DNA from 2 places in the Lysinibacillus louembei genome. Region 2 is predicted to be linked to the other one. Evidence: riboswitches for the same ligand, from Rfam matches in the RefSeq annotation. Region 2 holds a riboswitch; the other holds the start of a gene.
The links. Region 2 has a riboswitch for FMN ahead of ribD (bifunctional diaminohydroxyphosphoribosylaminopyrimidine deaminase/5-amino-6-(5-phosphoribosylamino)uracil reductase RibD). Riboswitches for the same ligand answer to the same signal wherever they lie in the genome.

Region 1 (5,848 bases), 860 kb from region 2:
ATGATTCGGTATGTCATAACGCCTGCTACCAGTTTGAATATGAAAGCGCTCCTTCATTGGAGGAGATGCCGCCAATACAATGCTACCTTTTTGTGTCAAATTGCCAACAATCGCAATCGGCTCCTGCATCACATCAAGCCCTTCTAACATCGCGATACAGCTAGCATAAAAACACTTCATATCAATACAAACAATTGGTCGATTCGGATAATGCTCATACATTTCACTCGCCTCCAAAGGAACGTTTGTTCTTATTTTAAGAACATTCGTTTGATTTTGCAAGTGGTAAATGTAGGATGTTATTCCACTAAGGTAAAGCGCTGTTTTGTCAACACTATAAAAATGACCAACACAATACATGCCGATAAAAGGAAAATATAAGGAATTGGTAGCATTTCCGCCCATAATCCGCCAATAAACAAACCTGCTGGCAATGCGAGCTTCATCAACATTGAAGATGTACCCGCCACACGCCCCAATAAATGATTCGGAGTCGACTCTTGACGAATCGCGAAATAAATAATGTTGATCATAACGCTTGTACATGTGCGAGCTGCCAGCAATATGCTGAGCTGCCACCATGTTGTCGCGAAAAAGAAGAACAGCAATGCAACACTATCCATTAAATAAATCACCGTAAATATTTTGCCACGTGTCCATTTTTTGCGTAGCGGTTGTAGCAGCTTTGCCCCAATAAGCCCCCCTATCGCCGCAATCGAATACATAAAGCCTAGCTGCTCTTTCGTTTGTCCTAATACATCGACAACATAAAAAGCGAGCACTCCGAGAATAAAGCTTGTTGCTAAATTCGCAAATAAAATAGACATAGTTGGATAAAACAATGTTTTATTGCCAAATAGCTCGATAAAACCTTCCTTCATATCTGCCCAAATAGATTGCTTATTCAATCGCTCAGGTGTGACTGTTTCGTCTAAAAAGAACACGCTAAGCCAAATAATTATCAATGCCCCGGCATAAACGATAAATAAATAATCATAGGCAATAAAAATCAGCAGCATTCCTACAAGTGATGGACCTAAAATAGACAGTAGCGTACTGACAAATGAAAGCTTTTCTTGAATTTCCGTCATAAGAGCTTTGTCAAAGAGCTGTGGTACAATAGCATGCTGCGCATTGCCAAACGTATAGCTCACCGTTGCTATGAAAAAGCCCAGCACATACATATGCCAAAGCTGAACGGCATCTAGCAAAATAACAACTGTTAACATTGTGGCAAGCATCACTTTTACAAAACCTGCATATTTCAGCATTTTATTACGGTTTATTCGATCAACAAGCACCCCTGCTAGCATTCCTAATAAAACATTTGGTAAAAAATCCATTATCCGCATTGTGCTCATCGCTAAGGCCGACTTCGTTAAATCATAAATAAATAGTGGCAAAATAAAATGATAAAGCTGGTAGCTAACCGTTGATGCAATTGTTCCTATGTATAATATTAAAAAATTGCGATTCCGATATAAATTCATCGAAACACCTCCTGTTCTTTAGTGTAAAATGATAATAGAAGAACAAAAAGTGAGCATATTCTTTTTATTGTTCACCTTTTAGGAGGCGCTATGTTTCGATATTTATTAAAACTATATGAGCATTTTGAAGTAGAGGAAAGTCACATAACATCCATTGCAGAGCTTGCACAAATTTGGTGCTGCTCGACACGCTATGCAAAGGTACTTGTAAAAAAATGCGAAGAGCGTAGTTGGCTGACATGGCGGACTGAACAAGGACGTGGAAAAAAGCCTAGGCTATGTTTACGATTAACAAAGCTAGACGCTATTTATTTAGCATTCGATGATTATTGGCAGCACCAGCAATTTAAAGAAGCCTACACATTGTTACAGCAATACAACGTGCTATCACATCCTCAAGTAGAAAATTGGTTACAGCAGCGTTATGGCTTTTCCAATGAAGAAGCACGTGATGTTTTTCGCTATCCCTATTGGAATGTCGCACTCAATTATGATCCGTTAAATGGCAATTCGCGCCATGATATGCATTTGTACAACCAAATTCATGAGTCCTTATTCGTTTATTGTGCAGAAACAGCGCGTGCAAAGCCAAATCTTGTTTATGACTACCATACCGATGATGCAAAAACATGGACATTTATCTTGCGAAAAGATATTTATTTTCATGATGGTACAAAGCTTACAAGTAACGATGTCCTTGCATCTTTACAGCGGATTTGCACTAAAAAGCTATTGCCTGAAGCAAATTTGAGTGCAGCAAGTCCTTACCATTTTACAATAGAGCTAACAAAGCCTAAAGCGCTACTGCCACGTATGCTATGTAATGCTCGCTATTCAATTGTACCTGCCAAGTGGATTGAGGAGGGAGCTGAAGGAATACCTGTAGGCTGTGGGGCATTTTACATTGCAGAGCATAATGAGCAACATATGCGCCTATCTGTTTTCCCAAAATATTTTCAGGCGCGCCCTTGGGTGGATGATGTCGATATTATTTTCACAGCCAATATTCAACAATTTGGCATTAGTGCACTGCCTTTTGCTACACATATTGCGCAACAAAAATTGACTTTTCAGGAGCAAGGTGCGGATTTTATTTTATTCAATGCAACACGCGGACCATTGCAGGATGAGACGTATCGTCGCGCATTATTTGAAGCAATAGATGCGGATCACTACTGCTTATTCGAAGAGGGGGAAATTGTTGCAACGAGCTTTTTGCCAGCATATCGTAGAGCTCAGCCAAAGGCTCGCCCACTACCATCGCTAGACTTCCCCCATTTGCGGATCGGTGTCCAACAAATCCGCCCTAAGGCGAATCACATGCGGGAAGCACAAATTTTAAGCGACTTTTTAACAGCGCATGCTATTTCACATGAGCTATTATGGATGCCTGTCAATGCCTCTGCTCATTATTGCGTACAGCATTATGATATTTTTGTTGGTGGCATTGCACTTGGGGAAGATCCGTTACTAGGCTGGCTGCATGCCTTAAATAGTGAACGCTCCCCCGTATGCTCTTTTCTAGGAAGTCAGGATGTACAAAAGCTACTACAGCAAGCTGCGATGCATGAAGATATTCAATTGCTCTATGAAATAGAGGCGCGCTTAATTGAGGCTGGTGTTTTGAAATTTTTAACACATCGTCAGCATGTTTTTTATATGCGCGAGGATTTGCCGTTTCATAATATCCATTTTGATCAGCATGGCAAAATAGATTATCGCAAAATTTCCCCTCCAGTCATTTCGTCTGTAGCGACAAATACTTAAAGCAGATTGATCTTTAGAGCAACAGCTCTAACCGAATCATATCTATACATTGAATACCATTTTCAAAAATCGGCTCATCATAATGCTGAAGAAAGAAATCCCGATCGACACCGACAATACGGAAGCCACATTTTTGATAAAGGGCTAGCTGGTCAACGCTTGAATTGCCTGTGCCGAGCTGAATCGTTTTAAAATGCATGGCTTTGGCACGTTCAATCGCATGAAGCACAAGCTGTTTGCCAATGCCTTGCCCCTGCCACCTTTCATCTATTGCTACATTCACTAGCTCCATCGTATGTGGTCTTGTTGGTAATAACACATATACACCGACGATTTCTCCATCACGCTCATCTACATAGCAGAACCCCCGCTGCACATACTCCGTTACAATTTCCTCAGAAGGATCTGCTAATAATAGTAAATCCATTGGTAATTGCTCACTTGCTGTTAGCATTCGAATCATTTTTGTTTCTCTCCTTATAAAAAAGCCGAGCTATTTGATTAGCTCGGCTCAATGCTTATTTTAATGATAAATAGGTTGACTGCTGCTTGTCAATCCATGTTTTCATTGTGCGGAATAACAATATCGCAACAGTTAGAATAATGATACCTTTAATAATATTGAACGGTAAAATACCGAGAACGATTGTTTCATACATATCGAATGAGCCCCAGCCTAGGAAATACGTATACATTGGTAGGAATACGAAATAGTTGAGTATGCTCATGCCAATCGACATAACGAATGTGCCTACCGCTAAGCCTACTGCTAAACCAGGAATCGTTTTGAATTTTTTATAAAAATAATACGTTGGTAAAATAAATAGAATGCCTGTTACAAAGTTTGCCATATGTCCTACTGGTACACCCGTTGGCGCGCCTTTAAATAGCCAGTCTAGAATATTTTTAATCAACTCTACAATGATACCAGCGACTGGTCCCATCGTAATTGCCGCAATCAATGCTGGCACATCACTAAAATCAATTTTTAGGAACACTGGGAACCATGGTAATGGAAAATCGAGCATCATTAATAGAAAGGCGATGCTGCTCAACATAGCGATTGTTACGGTTGAACGTAACTTCAAATTTTGCTTGCGCATAAAAAATCTCTCCTCTTTGCTGATTCACTCTTGCAAGAAGAAAGGACAGTCCAGCCATTCACGAAAAAACCCTTATACAATGATTGTATAAGGGAGAAATAGGCACGCTTAAAAGAAGTCGTATTTTGACAATGCTTAAAAAGCATCATGTCAAAGCTACTTTGTCGAAAATTGCGATACTTAAATAAGCCTATTAAGTAAGTAGACTTGTGTATAGCAAAATACGACATTTTCGAAAAATGACGACTGCGCCTTCACCTTCTCCCATCCAGACTATACTGTCGGCTTTGGAATCACACCAAATCCTGCACCGCAAAAGCGGGCTCGCGGGCTCATGAAATGCTGAAGCAATGTCCTCCAAGTAAATGGTCGGAGATTGCGATTTCAATTACCGCCGGTCGGGAATTACACCCTGCCCCGAAGATGAATCAATATAAAATTTGTTACTACACTTTCTATTATAAAAGAAAGTTTTTAAAAGTAAACCTTTTTGCTTGGTTATCTATGCTTTCTTTGTGATTTATCTGCGAAAATCCCTAAGATATCTGCGCTTTTTCATAGCTTATCTGCGAAATTCCTCAACTATCTGCGCTTTTTCCCAATTTATTTGCGAAATATAAAAATACAGCCTTATCACTAAGGCTGTATGATATCAAGTGGTAATTCATTTGGCGCCACAGGTATCGGCTGTGGCTGTGTGAAATCAAAGCGATCCCATGTCGTTTGTACAATATTTTCAAAAATAACTTGCTGATTAAACGCAGCAGCTGTTAGCATAATGCCTTCTAGCATTTGCTTCGCCTGCGTATAATCCACTGTCTCTAAATCAAGCGGTTGGTCAAATTTCACATGAACATGGTCAGCGGTAGTCACTGAAAATGTAACACCTTCTACAATAGCCGATGCATATTGTTCCGTTGCATGACCTGTCATGCCTAAAATGGCCTCTTCTACATGCGTATATGCTACTTCCCGTTGTGGCACAAAATATTTTTTATCTTGCTGTGTAAATAAATAATAGCTGTAGTTTTGCGTAGCTGTTAATGCTGATAGCTCTATTTTTGTACTTTCATTTTGATCTAAAATAATGTCCTCGTATTGTGGGAAGGTTTCCTTTAATGCCTCGATATTTTTCTTTGTCGGCTTATCTAATGCCACAACAAGCTCTTGCTCATTTTCTATGATTTCACCTTCTATTGGATGCTGTTCTTCAAAGCCATAGCCTTCTTCATCAAGCTTTGGCGCATAGTATTTATACATCTCTACTTGTGTAGGCTTTTCTTTGCCCAAATCCTCGACAAGCTTTTCTTTCGGAATAACGATGGCTGATGGGACATTTACCTCATCAGCTCCTGCTAAGCTGACAGTAAATACCTCTCCTTCCCCTACAGCATCTTCATAAACAGGTGACGTTTCATCTGGTATGGTCATACGAGTAGTCGTCGCACTATCTGCTGCAAATGTAGTTGCATCTGCTTCCGTCTCCGC
Region 2 (5,848 bases):
AACCACAGATAGATCAATATTTGTATCAAGAATACTATGAAGTAAAACCAATTGGTGAAAGAATTTCTGCTGATCAGCAAATTGCCACAGTGAAAGAGCTTTATCCAGAAGCAAGAGTGATGAGCTATCGACCAGGGGAGGACGAGTCACGTTCCAGCGAAATAGGAATTAATTTAGATGGTAAGTCATTTACAATTTTTATCGATCCGTATACAGGAAATGAGCTTGGTCAATTAGATAATAATACCCGAATAATGGATAAGATTGAGAAAATACATGGCGAATTAATGATGGGGACAATCGGTGATCGTATTGTAGAATTAGTGACTTGTTGGGCGATTGTATTAATTATGACGGGTTTATATTTGTGGCTGCCTCGAAAAAGTCAAGGTATGGCAGGCGTTTTATATCCCCGTCTTAAAATGGGGCAGAAAATTTTCCGAAGAGATTTGCATGCGGTACCTGCATTTTGGCTGACTGCTGGGATACTATTTTTAATTATGACAGGTTTGCCGTGGTCAGGATTTTGGGGTACTAATTTCCAAAATATCGTGACGAATACAGGTATAGGCTACCCACCATCTATTTGGACAGGGAGTGCTCCAGCATCTATTACCAAAACAAAGGAAATCGCAGAGGTTCCGTGGGCTGCTGAAAATTTAGATGTACCCACATCGACCATACTAGACTATAAAGTAGTGTCAATTGATCATTTGATAGAAATTGCAGAGAGTAAAAGCATTGATCCTAGTTATACAATTTATATTCCTCAAACAAAAGAAGGTGTGTATACATTTTCTGCTTTTCCAGCCAAGGTGCAAAATGAAGTAACCATGCATATTGACCAATATTCTGGTGCAGTATTAGCGGATTATCGCTATGATCATTACCGATTTATGGGGAAAATCATTGCATGGGGAATTACATTGCATAAAGGAACTCAATTTGGAATTGTGAATCAAATAATAGGGTTATTGGTGTGTATAGGAATTGTACTAACTGCAATAAGCGGGTTTTATTTATGGTTAAAACGAAAGCCTAGTAAAAAATTAGGTGCACCAATCGCTCCAAGTGCTAGTAAGATGAAGGGCTTTTTATGGATGCTAATTTTTATTGGAGTTGTTTTCCCTCTTGTGGGCATATCTCTAATCATTGTATGGGTAGTAGATTGGCTCATTATTCAACGTATCCCTGCTATGAAGCAATTTTTTAACGCCTAAATAAAAGGAGATTATTCAATGAATAAAATACAATTTTTGCTTATCATTTTATTAACGTGCTATATGATAAGTGCATGCTCAGCCAATCCTAATGCAAGTCAATTGTATAAGCAAGAAACCCCACTTGAAGCTGAAATCATCTTACCAGACCTCCTTGAACCAACAAAAGCTGTCACAATTAAGGTTAACCTTACACAAAATGGAGATGCGGTAGAGAATCCACAATATGTTCATTTAAAAATGTGGAAACAGGATGGAACCGTTACATATGGAATGACTGAAGCTTCAAATGATGGGAATGGTCAATTTAGTTTAAATATGGATTTTGAAAGTGAGGGGCTTTACTATATTCAAGTACATGCAAGTAATAACGATTCAATCATCACACCAACAAAGTTATTAATTGTAGGTGAGCTATCAGAAAGTGATAAACAAGCGTTAAAATCTAATGCTCCAATCATTGGAGGGGAATCAGGAGCACATCATTAATCCTCAAGCTTGACTACAGAAGAAAGCGATTTTGATATTTAAGAGAAAAAGCTGTCGGACATTGAACCGACAGCTTTTATGTATTAATGATTATTGCAATGCTCGCAGCTATGACTGTAGCACTCGCTTTGCTCTTCCATCTTTTTGCCACACTGTACACAAGTTTTCTCAGGTAAGTTTTTGAAAAATTCGACTACGTTTTCTAACATTTTCATTTCCTCCTCAACAGTAACTGTTATATATTTTTTATTTTATATTCGTATTGTATTATAACAGAGTATACGAGTCAACAGAATAATTAGAAAATTCGGTTATTTTATGTGTCAATTTTGTGACAAAGGAAAAGCCTGTCATTTGATGAGCTTTTGTGCACATATTATATTTTGGGAATTTTAATCTCCTTTATTTGTTATATGGTTCAACTTATTAGTTGATTCCATCTGATTAAGGGGATGTTTCATCTAGCAGCATGTGCCGCTATTACCAATTTCCTTCGATTGTTTAATGAGAACTACTACGAAGAAAATACGGTTGTTTTGTTGTCCGTATAAATGCTCCTTTTTATTAATGGTCATACTTCTTAGTCAATTTATTGTGACTGTGCAATATACAACTTAACTAGAATAATTTCTTTGAAGTAATATGGTTAGTGATGTTCATAATATGAAAATAGATTCTATTGAGAAAAGTGCAAGAGTTTTTTTGTTTGTCAAATGGCTAGATTTTTATTATTATTGCTGTATAATTAGATGCAATTATAAATATTACCTTCGGGGTCGGGTGTAAGTCCCAATCGGCGGTAAAGCCCGCGAGCTTTTTTAAAGCAGGATTCGGTGAAATTCCGAAGCCGACAGTAATAGTCTGGATGAGAGAAGGTAGGCAAAAAACTAGCCAAAACGCTAGTTTATTTGATGACGCCTTTTTTCAGACCTCACAAAAAATGTGGGGTTTTTTAATTGAATAACATGCCTTCGGGGTCGGGTGCAAGTCCCAATCGGCGGTAAAGCCCGCGAGCTTTTTTAAAGCAGGATTCGGTGAAATTCCGAAGCCGACAGTAATAGTCTGGATGAGAGAAGGTAGGCAAAAAACTAGCCCAAACGCTAGTTTATTTGATGATGCCTTTTTTCAGACCCCACAAAAAAATGTGGGGTTTTTTAATTGAATAACATGCCTTCGGGGTCGGGTGCAAGTCCCAATCGGCGGTAAAGCCCGCGAGCTTTTTAAGCAGGATTCGGTGAAATTCCGAAGCCGACAGTAATAGTCTGGATGAGAGAAGGTAGGCAAAAAACTAGCCCAAACGCTAGTTTATTTGATGATGCCTTTTTTCAGACCCCACAAAAAAATGTGGGGTTTTTTAATTGAATAGCATTCCTTCGGGGTCGGGTGTAAGTCCCAATCGGCGGTAAAGCCCGCGAGCTTTTTAAGCAGGATTCGGTGAAATTCCGAAGCCGACAGTAATAGTCTGGATGAGAGAAGGATTAGGCAAAAAACTAGCAAAAGTGCTGGTTTATTTAGCGATGCCTTCTCCGTAAAAGCCCCTTTTTTAGGAGGCTTTTTTAATTTAAAAGGAGGTGGCTGTATGAATGACGAGCAAGCAATGCAATTCGCTTTGAATTTAGCGAAATCAGGAAGTAATCAAACTTCTCCCAATCCGCTAGTTGGGTGTGTCATTACAAATAATCAGGAGGTTGTAGGCTTTGGCGCTCACCTTAAATCAGGTGAGGCACATGCGGAGATTAATGCATTAAAAATCGCGGGTGAGAAAGCTAAAGGGGCGAATGTTTATGTGACGCTGGAGCCCTGTAGCCATGTTGGACGAACTGGTCCCTGTGTTGAGGCGCTTATAAAAGCACAGGTAGCCCATGTATTTATTGCAACGCTTGACCCAAATCCACTTATAGCTGGAAGTGGTGCTCGAAGGCTAGAGGAGGCAGGCATTACAGTAAGTATTGGATTATGTGAAGATGGGGCAAAAGCGATTAATGAAGCATTTTTCTACTACATTGTACATCGTTTACCTTATGTTACGTTGAAGCAAGCCATTTCGATAGACGGTAAAATTAACGCCGAGAAAGGGCAGCGAACGGCAATTACAGGTAAGGAGGTTCAGAAGGATGTTCATTATGCTCGCTCCATACATGATGCTATTTTGGTTGGTTCAAACACTGTTTGTATTGACAACCCAAGCTTAACAAATCGGCTTAGCTCTTCAAATAAACAACCAATTCGAGTTGTTATGGACCGAGATGGAAAGGTTCCGAGTGCAGCAAAAGTCTTTAACGATAAAATGGCTCAAACTTGGCTTTTTACATCAAAGGCTCGGAACTTGTCAGGCGTTCGTACCTTTGTAATAGAGGATTGTTCCTTGCGAAATATTTTAAGGACGCTAGCGGATGAAGGCATTATGACATTATACGTTGAGGCAGGCAGCCAAATGGCGGATGTCTTTTTACAACAACGATTTGTACAAAAAATGATTATATATATTGCGCCGAAGCTATTAGGTTCTGGGGCACTTTCGATGGCAACATTGCAGGAGGAATTTATTTTTACTGACGTTGAAAAAATAGGTGAGGCCATTAAATTAACAATGACAATGAAATGAGGTGAGCATTTGTTTACAGGGATTATTGAGGAGCTAGGCACGATTAAGCAAATGACAAAAGGGCAAGAATCAATTGTTTTTACGATTGGTGCTCGAAAAATAATGCAAGATTTGAAGGTCGGCGATAGCATCGCAGTGAATGGTGTATGTTTAACTGTCACAAGCTTCACTAGCACGAACTTCACAGCTGATGTTATGCCTGAGACGATACGTGCAACATCACTTGCACAATTACAAGTAGGAGCCTCTGTAAATTTAGAGCGTGCTATGATTGCCAATGGTCGATTTGGAGGTCATTTTGTATCAGGGCATATTGATGAAGTAGGGGTTATTTTACGTAAACGTTCATTTGCAAATGCGGTTTATTTTGATATAAAAGTTTCTCATGAAGCAAGTGCTTTATGTATACCGCGTGGGTCAATCGCTATTGATGGAATTAGCTTAACAATTTTTGATTTACAAAAAGAGATTGTTACGGTTTCAATTATTCCGCATACATTTGGGGAGACAACGCTTGGCTTTAAACGTGAAGGTGATACTGTCAATATCGAAACAGATTTGCTAGGCAAGTATATTGCTAAACAATTAAAAGTAAGATCAAATACATTAACAGAAGACTTTTTACGACAACATGGATTTTAAAGGTGGGCTAAAATGTTTAACACAATAGAAGAAGCGATTGCTGACTTAAAACAAGGGAAAATAGTTATCGTTGTTGATGATGAAAATCGTGAAAATGAAGGTGATTTTGTTGTATTAGCTGAATATGTAACGCCTGAAGTCATTAATTTTATGGCGACATATGGGAAAGGGCTGATTTGTACTCCAATTAGCTCACAAATTGCACATTCACTTAGCTTAGAGCCAATGGTTCAATTTAATACAGACAATCATCAAACAGCATTTACAGTAAGTATTGATTATATGGATACTACTACGGGAATTAGTGCATTTCAAAGAGCATTGACGATTGAAAAAATGCTAGATGATAATGTGCAGCCACAGCATTTTCGCCGACCAGGTCATGTTTTTCCGTTAATTGCAAAGGAAAATGGCGTTCTTGTAAGACCTGGGCATACAGAGGCTACAGTTGATTTAGCGATGCTTTGTGGAAGCAAGCAAGCAGGGGTTATTTGTGAAATTATGAATGAGGATGGTACGATGGCTCGATTACCTCAATTGAAAGAAATAGCTGAAAAATTTAATATGAAGCTCATTACAATCGAAAGCTTAATCCGATACCGTCTTGAAAAAGAGAAGGTCGTCTCTCGTGAAGCGAAAATTCAGCTACCAACACATTATGGTGAATTTATAATGATTGGTTATACGAATTTCATCGACTCTAAAGAGCATGTTGCAATTGTTAAAGGAAATCTACAACAAGCAGAAGCACCACTAATTCGCATTCACTCTGAGTGTTTAACAGGTGATATTTTTAGCTCGAAACGCTGTGATTGTGGAGCACAGTTACAAGCGGCACTTGCTAAAATTGAGCAGGAAGGAGAAGGGGCAATTCTTTATATGCGGCAGGAAG

Region 1: another riboswitch for FMN. It lies ahead of R6U77_RS18080 (ECF transporter S component); the one in region 2 lies ahead of ribD (bifunctional diaminohydroxyphosphoribosylaminopyrimidine deaminase/5-amino-6-(5-phosphoribosylamino)uracil reductase RibD).

What each region holds. Positions count from the first base shown of each region.
Region 1 is NZ_CP137624.1:3,601,984-3,607,831, forward strand. Features, by position in the region: gene R6U77_RS18060 (Y-family DNA polymerase) at 1-222, opposite strand, end outside; gene R6U77_RS18065 (MFS transporter) at 300-1,490, opposite strand; gene R6U77_RS18070 (ABC transporter substrate-binding protein) at 1,581-3,257, shown strand; gene R6U77_RS18075 (GNAT family N-acetyltransferase) at 3,271-3,720, opposite strand; gene R6U77_RS18080 (ECF transporter S component) at 3,776-4,360, opposite strand; FMN riboswitch at 4,613-4,789, opposite strand; gene R6U77_RS18085 (hypothetical protein) at 4,997-5,848, opposite strand, start outside.
Region 2 is NZ_CP137624.1:2,737,313-2,743,160, forward strand. Features, by position in the region: gene R6U77_RS13620 (PepSY-associated TM helix domain-containing protein) at 1-1,220, shown strand, start outside; gene R6U77_RS13625 (FixH family protein) at 1,239-1,709, shown strand; gene yhfH (protein YhfH) at 1,793-1,918, opposite strand; FMN riboswitch at 2,472-2,590, shown strand; FMN riboswitch at 2,673-2,791, shown strand; FMN riboswitch at 2,875-2,991, shown strand; FMN riboswitch at 3,075-3,191, shown strand; gene ribD (bifunctional diaminohydroxyphosphoribosylaminopyrimidine deaminase/5-amino-6-(5-phosphoribosylamino)uracil reductase RibD) at 3,289-4,314, shown strand; gene ribE (riboflavin synthase) at 4,324-4,956, shown strand; gene R6U77_RS13645 (bifunctional 3,4-dihydroxy-2-butanone-4-phosphate synthase/GTP cyclohydrolase II) at 4,969-5,848, shown strand, end outside.